DNA from 3 places in the Pseudoalteromonas sp. SWYJZ19 genome. Region 3 is predicted to be linked to each of the others. Evidence: predicted binding sites of a transcription regulator. Region 3 holds the regulator's gene; each other region holds the start of a gene.

Region 1 (3,196 bases), on a different contig from region 3:
TGATGCGAAAGAGTTTGATATTTTATTGCCAGAGCAACACTTTAAATTGGCAGAATTACTGCCGCACTCGTTTGGGCCGACTGATTTAGGTAACGCGTTTAGCTTGTTTAATCCAGAGCCTCACCAGCAAGTATTTGCAAATGATCAACTAGATGAAAAACTAGCAAGTACAGCATTAAACGCATACGTACCCTATAGTAAAAACTTTAGTGCAGTAAAAATTAGTACATTTGAAAATGGTGATTTTTACGGAAGTTACGCAGAAAACGCAGCGTACAGCCCAAGCTTGTCGCCACTACAAAGTGCACTTAGCCAATTATTTATCGCAGGGCTTAGCTTTAACGAAAGTACAGTAAAATCAATTACACTTTTAGAAACCGCAGGCCATGAAAACCAAGAGGGTGTAGCACGTGCTGTACTTGCAAGTTTTAAAAATCTACCGGCAATAGAAGTAATTAGCGCTCAGCTAAAATAACCTCTTAAAAACAATAAAGCACAGGCAAAGCTGTGCTTTATTAAAATGCGCCATTCTATCGAATTAAATAACTCACTAACTGCGTTAAAAATTATTCATATAAGACAACTATACTTCATAATTTTTGCCTTGTTACTGAGCCATTTTCTTATCGTTATAATAGCCCATTAATAATAGAATCCGTATTAATCAAGTAATACTTTAGCCGCTTCTAATACTACCGCTACAGATTTACGCTCAATTTCACCATGGTCAACATTTGGTATTTCTTGGCGAGTACGATTAACAAGTACGCCTGCTACACATGCTGCTTGTAAACCAAGGGCTGCACACATAGTGAATAATGTTGCTGATTCCATTTCGTAGTTCATCACGCCCAGTTTTTGCCACTCTTCGCAGCTACCTTGTAGTGATTTAGGAACGTAACCAGAATGCGTATCGTAACGCTCTTGTCCTGGATAAAATGTATCGCTTGATGCTGTAATACCAATGTGGAAATCGATATTTAAGTTTTTACATGCTTGTACCATAGCTTGTGTTGCATAAAAGTCAGACACAGCAGGGTAGCTAAGAGGAGCAAAATGCTGGCTTGCACCGTCTAAACGTACAGACGCTTGGCTAATTAAAATTTCGCCTTCGTTGATATGTGGCTGAATCGCACCGGTTGTACCAATACGTAAAAATTTACGCACGCCAAGTTGTGCTAATTCTTCTACTGCAATCGACGTAGATGGACCACCAATACCCGTAGAACAAACAACCACCGAATGGCCGTTTAGTTGACCTAAGTAAACATGAAACTCACGAGTTTGAGCAAGGCAGGTTGGGTTGTCTAGGAATTGTGAAATGCGTGCAGCACGATCTGGATCGCCCGGTACAATCGCAAGTTTTGCACCTTTAAGATCGTCAATACATAGTCCTAAGTGAAATACCTTTTCCATAGCTAAGCCTTTTTATAATAAATTGTGTCAATCTAGCATCATTGCTAGAAACGTTTATCAAGTACAGGACGATTGTCCGTTTTATCTTAACTCCTCCAATTAAACCTTAATAATTTTAAGTACTCATTTGATTTATTCACCAACTATGAATATTCAATCAAACACTTATATTCGCAGCTCCGTTACGGTGTTGACTTGTTCAAGCAGACATAATAAGTATCACTCAAGCGCGTAACTACAATTTAAAAGTTGATTGCCGAATCATTTAAATACCATTTAAATTCATTTGCTTATGGCTTTGTTGATTGCATGAAAGTAAACGTATTTATTTACATTAGGCACTCACTTATTTAGAAAAACGAAATTTATTTGAAGTTTAGGCATTTTTAGTAATTTTGCATAACTAATCAAAAGTAATCGAAACTAATTAGCTGCGTACAGAACAAAAACCGAAGGAGTTTACTATGAGCACACAATTTGAAGCATTTAAAAACAAAGTTGAACACTATTTATGTTCACCAGGCGATGGTGTATTTACAGTAAACACTGCTAAAGAGCGCAAAGCCGCACTACGTAATAAGCTTTATGGGCAAACCGAAAACGTAGATTCACTTTGGCGCGACTCTTTAAATGAGCTACCAAATTCTCCACATAAAGCCGTAATGTTAGGTATTAGCTCAGACTGTGGCGGTGGTATTTTACGCGGCGCAAATTGGGGGCCGTTATTTGTGCGCTCAGCATTAATTGATCAGCAGCCGCAGTGTCATTCGTTTGATTTAGGCGATGTACGTGTAATCCCACATTTACTTCACGATAAATACTTAAACGATGCAACTATTTCTAATTGCCAAAAAGCCCTATACGGTAATGAAGATAACGACTATTACGTAAGTCCGTTATCAATCACAGAGGATGTATGCGACAGCTTTTACGCAACATTTAAAGATAAAGGCATATTTGGTATTGGTGGCGATCACTCAATTAGTTACCCACTTACTAAAGCGTATTTAAAGGCAAAACGTGAGCAAGGTAAGCGTACCGCTATTATTCACTTTGACGCGCATACCGACTTACTTGTTGAGCGCTTAGGCATAGATTTATGTTTTGGCTCGTGGTGTACACATATTTTAGAATTTTTACCGGCACCGCATCATTTAATTCAGTTTGGTATACGCTCAAGTGGTAAGCCAAAAGCGCATTGGGAAAGTACATTTGGTGTTAAGCAGCACTGGGCACATGAAATTATTGAGCGCGGTGCAGCGGCCGTTGCTGCTGATGCAATTGCACAGCTAAAAGCCGATAACGTTGATGAAGTTTACGTAAGCTTTGATATTGATGCGCTTGATGCCGAGTTTGCATCAGCCACAGGTACGCCAGAACATAATGGTTTAACACCACAGCATGCGCTTGATATTTTATCAGCTATTGCGGATGAGTTTCCGATTACGGGTGCTGATATGATGGAAATAGCCCCCTTTACCGACAGCTCTTTAGTGGGTCAATCAAGCTCTGAAACAACACTTAGAGAAGGCGCCAAAATTTCAGCATTTTTAATTAGTGCGATGAACAAGTAAGCTGTAGGTGCTATAAATACTAGCACTATCAGCGTATAAGTGTGCATTACATGACTAAAAACTAGCAGTTCATAAAGCCTCAGCTATATTTATTAAACACATATAATGAGTTGGTTGAGGCCTCACTGAATGAAATTATTGATCTTTTTATTGCTCATTAGCTGTATTAAAGTTGATGCAACTGAAATTACAATAGTAACGGAAGT
Region 2 (3,196 bases), on a different contig from region 3:
GAGAGTTTTTACTTACTTTTCAGTCTAATTTTCATTAGTATGTTTAAGCGGAATCTTATAATTTTTATTGGAACATGGGAGCAAGAGAATGCTAATACTAACTCGTAGAGTAGGTGAAACCCTAATGATTGGTGACGAAGTAACAGTTACTGTTCTAGGTGTTAAAGGAAATCAAGTTCGAATCGGTGTTAATGCACCAAAAGACGTATCAGTGCATCGTGAAGAGATTTACATGCGCATACAAGCTGAAAAGTCGAACCCTAATCCGGGCAATGCTTAATCAACACGTATACGTAGTTGAGTAATTAGCTCAACTAGACTAAAAGCCACTCACTGAGTGGCTTTTTTGTTTATAAAAGCGAGTATTTCAGGGGTTAGTATTTGTTTTGAAATGTACTGCATTCCGCTTTTATTTTTAATAATAATACCTTGCTGAGTATCTATTACTTCGCTTATGTTTTGCCAAGTTAGCTCAAAACTTTTGTAATGATTAGCCGACTTAATGCCTTCTTCATCAAAGGTAAGTGTTACCTCAGAGCCTGACGCTCTGCTGAGCATTTGTCTGGTTACCCACCAAGGTCTGCGATAGTAAAAAGCGACGCACTCTAGTACACCTAGCATGATCATAAACGATCCTAAGTAATGATCGTTTAAAACATAAATGCCAAATAAACCAAGCGCAACGAGGAGTACAAGTAAAAAGTACTTAGGTTTGGCGCGCTTACTGTAGGGGAGTGACTCGTCAAAGCACTCGTAAAAGTAAGGTTTATCTAGTGTGTAGGTTGTTGTAAATGCCATATTGCCTTGCTTTAAATATCGTTTTTTTTATTTTAACAAGCTAGCCGCTAAATGAGCAGCTTTATAGTCAGTGATTTTATTACAGACACAAAAAAACGGCCCTAAGGCCGTTTTTTAGCGATACAAGAAGAATTAACAGTTAGTTTCTTCAGCGTTTACGCCTTCTTTAACATTTTCACATGCATCTTCTACTTTGTTTTGCACGTCAGTTACTGCTTCGTCAATACGTTCGCCTGCGTCTTCTGCATGATTGTCTTCACAACCCATGATAAAGAAACTTGCGAATAGACCGATTAGTGCTGCTTTTACAGTTGTTGAATTCATAATGTAATTCCTTGTAAGTGTTAATTAAATTTTAGTGTTTGTTAGTTGAATGCTTTATCTACCTGGGTGATTTACCACGTAGTGCACCTGAAACTAATGAGATCACTAAAAGTACTAAAAATATAAAAAATATAATTTTTGCTATACCAGCTGCGGCACCTGCGATGCCACCAAAACCTAACACTGCAGCGATTAAAGCAATAACTAAAAATGTAATTGTCCAGCGTAACATTGTTTTCTCCTTGGTTATCAAATTTGCTCACAATAACTAATGCCAGTTATATGCCAAAGTTTATTTTTGTTTTATATCAAGTGGTTATGATTTTTAACTGTGTTTTTAGTTATTAGTTAGTTAGTAATTTTTACGCTTTGTTATGTAAGTTATTCACACTGTTACAAGTTACCGGTAAATATTCACTAAAAATAATCTTTTTGGTAAGACCAATTAACAATTGGTGTGTGTTTTTGTACTTATTATAAAATTTGGCGGTTATTTTTATTAAGTTGAATAGTTAATTAACAACTTCCATATAACTATTAGCTATAGTCGTTATTTTCTGTATGTATTGTAGGGCGCATGATTGCTGGGTTATGGCATGTAAATTTGTTGAGTGTTATGTTGTTTATAGTTTAATTGGTTTTACCAATTTACAAGATGTAGACAAAGCGACTAGTTTTGTTATTATCCAGTGAATAAATATTTAATTAAATCGATTTTTTATTTTCGATATGGGTTTCAAGGGGGAGAAAAATGGATATAGGTGCTCTACTCACAACGGCTGGTAGCTTAATGCTAACTGGTATGGTTGGGGTGTTTGTATTTCTGTCGATATTAATTGGTGCAGTAACGCTTATGTCTAATTTGGTGACGCGCTATAGCGAACCAGAGGCATCACCAGCTAAATCACCGTCTTTTAAATCTCAAGGTGTGCCTAATGAGCACATCGCTGCTATTAGTGCTGCCATTGCTCAGTACAAATCAAATAATAAATAAGGGGCACACACATGGCTAAATTAAAATTAACAGAATTGGTATTACGCGATGCGCACCAATCATTGCTCGCAACACGTATGCGCCTAGACGATATGCTACCTATTGCTAGCAAGCTAGATGATGCAGGTTATTGGTCTATTGAATCGTGGGGCGGTGCTACATTTGATTCGTGTATTCGTTATTTAGGCGAAGATCCTTGGGAGCGTATTCGCGCGCTTAAAAAAGCGATGCCTAATACTAAACAGCAAATGCTATTACGCGGTCAAAACCTATTAGGCTACCGCCATTACGCTGATGATGTAGTTGAAAAGTTTGTAGAACGCGCACATAAAAATGGCGTTGACGTATTTCGTATTTTCGATGCAATGAACGATGTACGTAACCTAGAAACAGCGATTAAAGCGGCTATAAAAGTAGGCGCACATGCTCAAGGTACTATTTCGTACACGGTAAGTCCTGTTCATACGCTTGATATGTGGCTGACTCTTGCTAAGCAATTAGAAGATTTAGGCTGTCACTCAATTTGTATTAAAGATATGGCGGGTTTATTAAAGCCGTACGATGCTGAAAAACTAATTAAAGCACTTAAGGAAACCGTGTCGGTTCCTATTGCTATGCAGTGCCACGCTACAACTGGTTTAAGTACTGCGACTTATCAAAAAGCGATTGATGCAGGCATTGATATGCTTGATACCGCTATTTCATCTATGAGTATGACTTACGGACACACAGCAACTGAAACTATTGTATCGATAGTTGAAGGAACTGAGCGCGATACTGACCTTGATTTAAATCATCTAGAAGAAATTGCTGCTTACTTTAGAGATGTACGTAAAAAATATGCGGCATTTGAAGGTAGCTTAAAAGGGGTTGATGGTCGTATTTTACTCGCTCAAGTACCTGGTGGCATGCTTACAAACATGGAAAACCAACTTAAAGAGCAAGGCGCGGCAGATAAGCTTAATGAAGTTTTGCTTGAGATCCCACGGGTACGTGAAGATCTTGGTTTTTTACCTTTAGTAACACCCACGTCGCAAATTGTAGGCACTCAAGCAGTACTTAACGTGCTAACCGGTGAGC
Region 3 (3,196 bases):
TTTACCTAAACGTACTGGATGTGCAAAGTACTCTGCATCGCCATTTTCAACAGCAACGTAAGCGTAATCTACAACTTCTTCACCCTGTAGGCCTTTAACTAAAGACATACAAAAACGAGCTGCAGCAGCACCCATAGATAGCGTAGCTGAACCACCGCCTGCTTTAGCATTTACAACTTCAGTACCCGCATTTTGGATACGTGGAGTAAGTGCAGCAACTTCTTCATCTGTGAAAGAAACACCTTCAACTTGAGAAAGTAGAGGCAGAATAGTTGTGCCTGAGTGACCACCAATTACTGGTACTTTAACAGTTGCTACGTCTACGCCTTTAAGTTCAGCAACAAATGCTTCTGAACGAATAACGTCAAGCGTAGTAATACCGAATACGCGTTTAGCGTCGTAAGTACCTGCTTTTTTGAATACTTCAGCAACGATTGGAACTGTGCCATTTACTGGGTTAGTAATAATACCTACTAACGCTTTAGGACAGCTAGCAACAATGCCTTCTGCTAAAGTTTTGATGATACCAGCATTTACATTAAATAAATCAGCACGATCCATACCTGGTTTACGTGGCATACCCGCAGGGATAAGAACGATGTCAGAGCCTTCAAGCGCTTTGTTTAATTCGTCTGCGCCAAAGCCTGCTACTTTAACATCTGTTGGGATGTGAGAAAGGTCAACCGCAACACCTGGTACTACTGGTGCAACATCATAAAGTGATAATTCAGAGCCAGCTGGTAAGCCTGTTTTTAATAGTAAAGACAACGCTTGGCCGATACCGCCTGCAGCACCTAATACAGCAACTTTCATTGGAATTCTCCGTAATTTGAGGTAGGAAACATTTGTGGCTCTTAAGATAATGAAATTAGCGACTAAAAACAAATTTATCCTGTCTATTTCAAGTATATTTTCGACCATAGTCGTAAACTTTTGTGATTTAACGCATCAAACTGGCAAGTTAACTAAACAACTGCTGCATAATTATTCATTTTTGTGTAGAATTTGCGGCATAAATAACAAAAACGAATAAAGACTATGCAACCACAAGATAAACAAGAAGCACTGGTAAAAGCATTTAAATCACTATTAAAAGAAGAAAATTTTGGCTCTCAAGGCGAAATAGTTGATGCATTAAAAGATCAAGGCTTTGACAATATAAGCCAAAGTAAAGTATCGCGCATGCTAAGTAAATTTGGTGCTGTACGCACACGTAACGCCAAACAAGAAATGGTTTACTGCTTACCAGCTGAAATGGGTGTACCTACGGCTAAAAGCCCATTACGCCAATTAGTAATCGACATTATGCACAACGAAATGATGATCATTATTCGTACCAGTCCAGGTGCTGCTCAGCTTATTGCGCGTTTATTAGATTCATTAGGTAAAGCAGATGGCGTACTAGGAACAATTGCAGGCGACGATACTATTTTTATCGCTCCTGCTAAAATATCTGAAATAGATGTAACACTTGAACGTGTTCGCATTTTATTTGATACGGTTTAATAGCAAACTAAATTTGTTTTAAAAACCCGACTGAAGGCGCAAAGAAAGCAGAACCCATATCGGCTTGAGTAAAATCAAGCCAGTGGTCGTAACACTCCCCTTCCCCTAAACGACTATTAAGTACTTTTTCAAATGCGGTGCCCGTACAAGCGCATGTAATTGATAACATTCCCTGCTCATACACATCGCCATAAGGCATGCTCTGATTTAATAGTAGCGGTTGTCCGTCTTCGTCTTTTAGCTCGCTACGTGACGCATGGCTGGTTTCAATCGCGGGGGTAATTAGCGTGTTATCAAGGCGCGTACGCCCCATTATTTGTTCTTGCTCACTCAATGATAAGTGCTGCCACATAGTTAAGTCATGCTTATAACGCTGTACATGAATATAACTCCCCTGATCTTCAAAATTGCCAGGGTTACTAATTAAAGCCGTAGCGCGCTTTTTTCTTCCATGTGCGGTGTCGCCACCATAAATAAAACCATTAAAATCACGACCATCTAAAAAGCGAAAATTACGAATTTGCTCCACCAGCTCAACATCGGGAGCAAATAGTTTTAAAATTTGCAGCGCAAATAAATGGTTAACGTCTTCACGGTCAGAGCGAATTTGCACAAATAAATCGCACGGTTGTACGCTCATTTGATGATCGCTATGGTTTATATTAGGAAAGCTCTGTAATTCGCTTGGGATGTATTCAGGGAGGATATGCGGCCAATATTGCGCACCAATAGCAACCATGCAAGAGAGCATTGATTCTGAAAATTGATCGCTAAATTCTTCTTCAATAGCGCTTACTTGTTTTAACTTTGCGCGAAGTGATTCATCTTGACCATCAAACACATTAAAAAATAAGTGCAAACCGTGTAAGTTTGCTTCAGCACAAATCCCTGATTGCGCTTGCGCCATTGTTATTCCTTAGTTTTACAGATAAAAACACAGCGAATAACAAATTAATTACGATTCGAAAAAATTCACCGTGTGAGGTTTTATTTTTATTATAACCTGTTCATTATTTTCAAATGACTGGCCATATTGTGCAGCAACTTCAATTTCTTGTTTATCAATAACAAGTGAATAAACATACGCCGAACCAATAAAGCGACGACTTATGATTGTAGCTCGCTTGCTGAATTTGTCACTTTGGTTATCTGCCACTAATTCTATTTGATGGGGACGTACATATATAAGCCCTACGCTTACGTCATGCTTACTCTCAACATAAGATTCGACTAAACCAAATGGTGTTTTGTATTCAGTTGCTGTTAATACTTCTGCGCTCAAGTATATGCCTTGACCCAGAAACTCTGCAACCTCCTTTGAACATGGATCTGCAAAAAGCTGCTCAGGCGTGCCTTGTTGCTCAATTTTACCGCGATGCATAATGGCAAGTGTATCTGAAAAGGCAAACGCCTCTTCTTTTGAGTGTGTAACAAACACAGCAGATACTTGAGTTGCTTTAATAATTCGACGTATATCGGCAATTAATTCAAAGCGTACTTGTGTATCAATATTTGAAAAAGGCTCATCAAGTAGCAATAAACTAGGCTTATAAGCTAATGCACGAGCAATAGCTACACGCTGCTGTTGGCCACCCGATAACTGATGCGGGAACCTGTCGGCACAGCCAATTAAATGTACCAGCTTAAGCATTTCATCTACGCGTTGCTGCTTTTGAGCTTTACTCATTTT

Evidence for each region. The regulator ArgR, encoded in region 3, controls arginine synthesis, uptake and breakdown. The targets are predictions, from matches to a motif close to ANTGAATANNTATTCANT.
Region 1: a site for ArgR is predicted at 1,811-1,828, ahead of I6F45_RS10965 (arginase family protein). Genes of this name have one in related genera too.
Region 2: a site for ArgR is predicted at 1,811-1,828, ahead of I6F45_RS04520 (OadG family protein). Genes of this name have one in related genera too.

What each region holds. Positions count from the first base shown of each region.
Region 1 is NZ_JADYXI010000009.1:98,996-102,191, forward strand. It holds gene cdd (cytidine deaminase) at 1-475, shown strand, start outside; gene udp (uridine phosphorylase) at 661-1,416, opposite strand; gene I6F45_RS10965 (arginase family protein) at 1,881-2,990, shown strand; gene I6F45_RS10970 (transporter substrate-binding domain-containing protein) at 3,120-3,196, shown strand, end outside.
Region 2 is NZ_JADYXI010000003.1:175,253-178,448, reverse strand. It holds gene csrA (carbon storage regulator CsrA) at 89-280, shown strand; gene I6F45_RS04535 (YcxB family protein) at 331-798, opposite strand; gene I6F45_RS04530 (hypothetical protein) at 931-1,122, opposite strand; gene I6F45_RS04525 (DUF1328 domain-containing protein) at 1,181-1,354, opposite strand; gene I6F45_RS04520 (OadG family protein) at 1,874-2,116, shown strand; gene oadA (sodium-extruding oxaloacetate decarboxylase subunit alpha) at 2,128-3,196, shown strand, end outside.
Region 3 is NZ_JADYXI010000007.1:168,475-171,670, reverse strand. It holds gene mdh (malate dehydrogenase) at 1-813, opposite strand, end outside; gene argR (transcriptional regulator ArgR) at 1,039-1,506, shown strand; gene I6F45_RS09555 (Dyp-type peroxidase) at 1,514-2,413, opposite strand; gene I6F45_RS09550 (ABC transporter ATP-binding protein) at 2,462-3,196, opposite strand, start outside.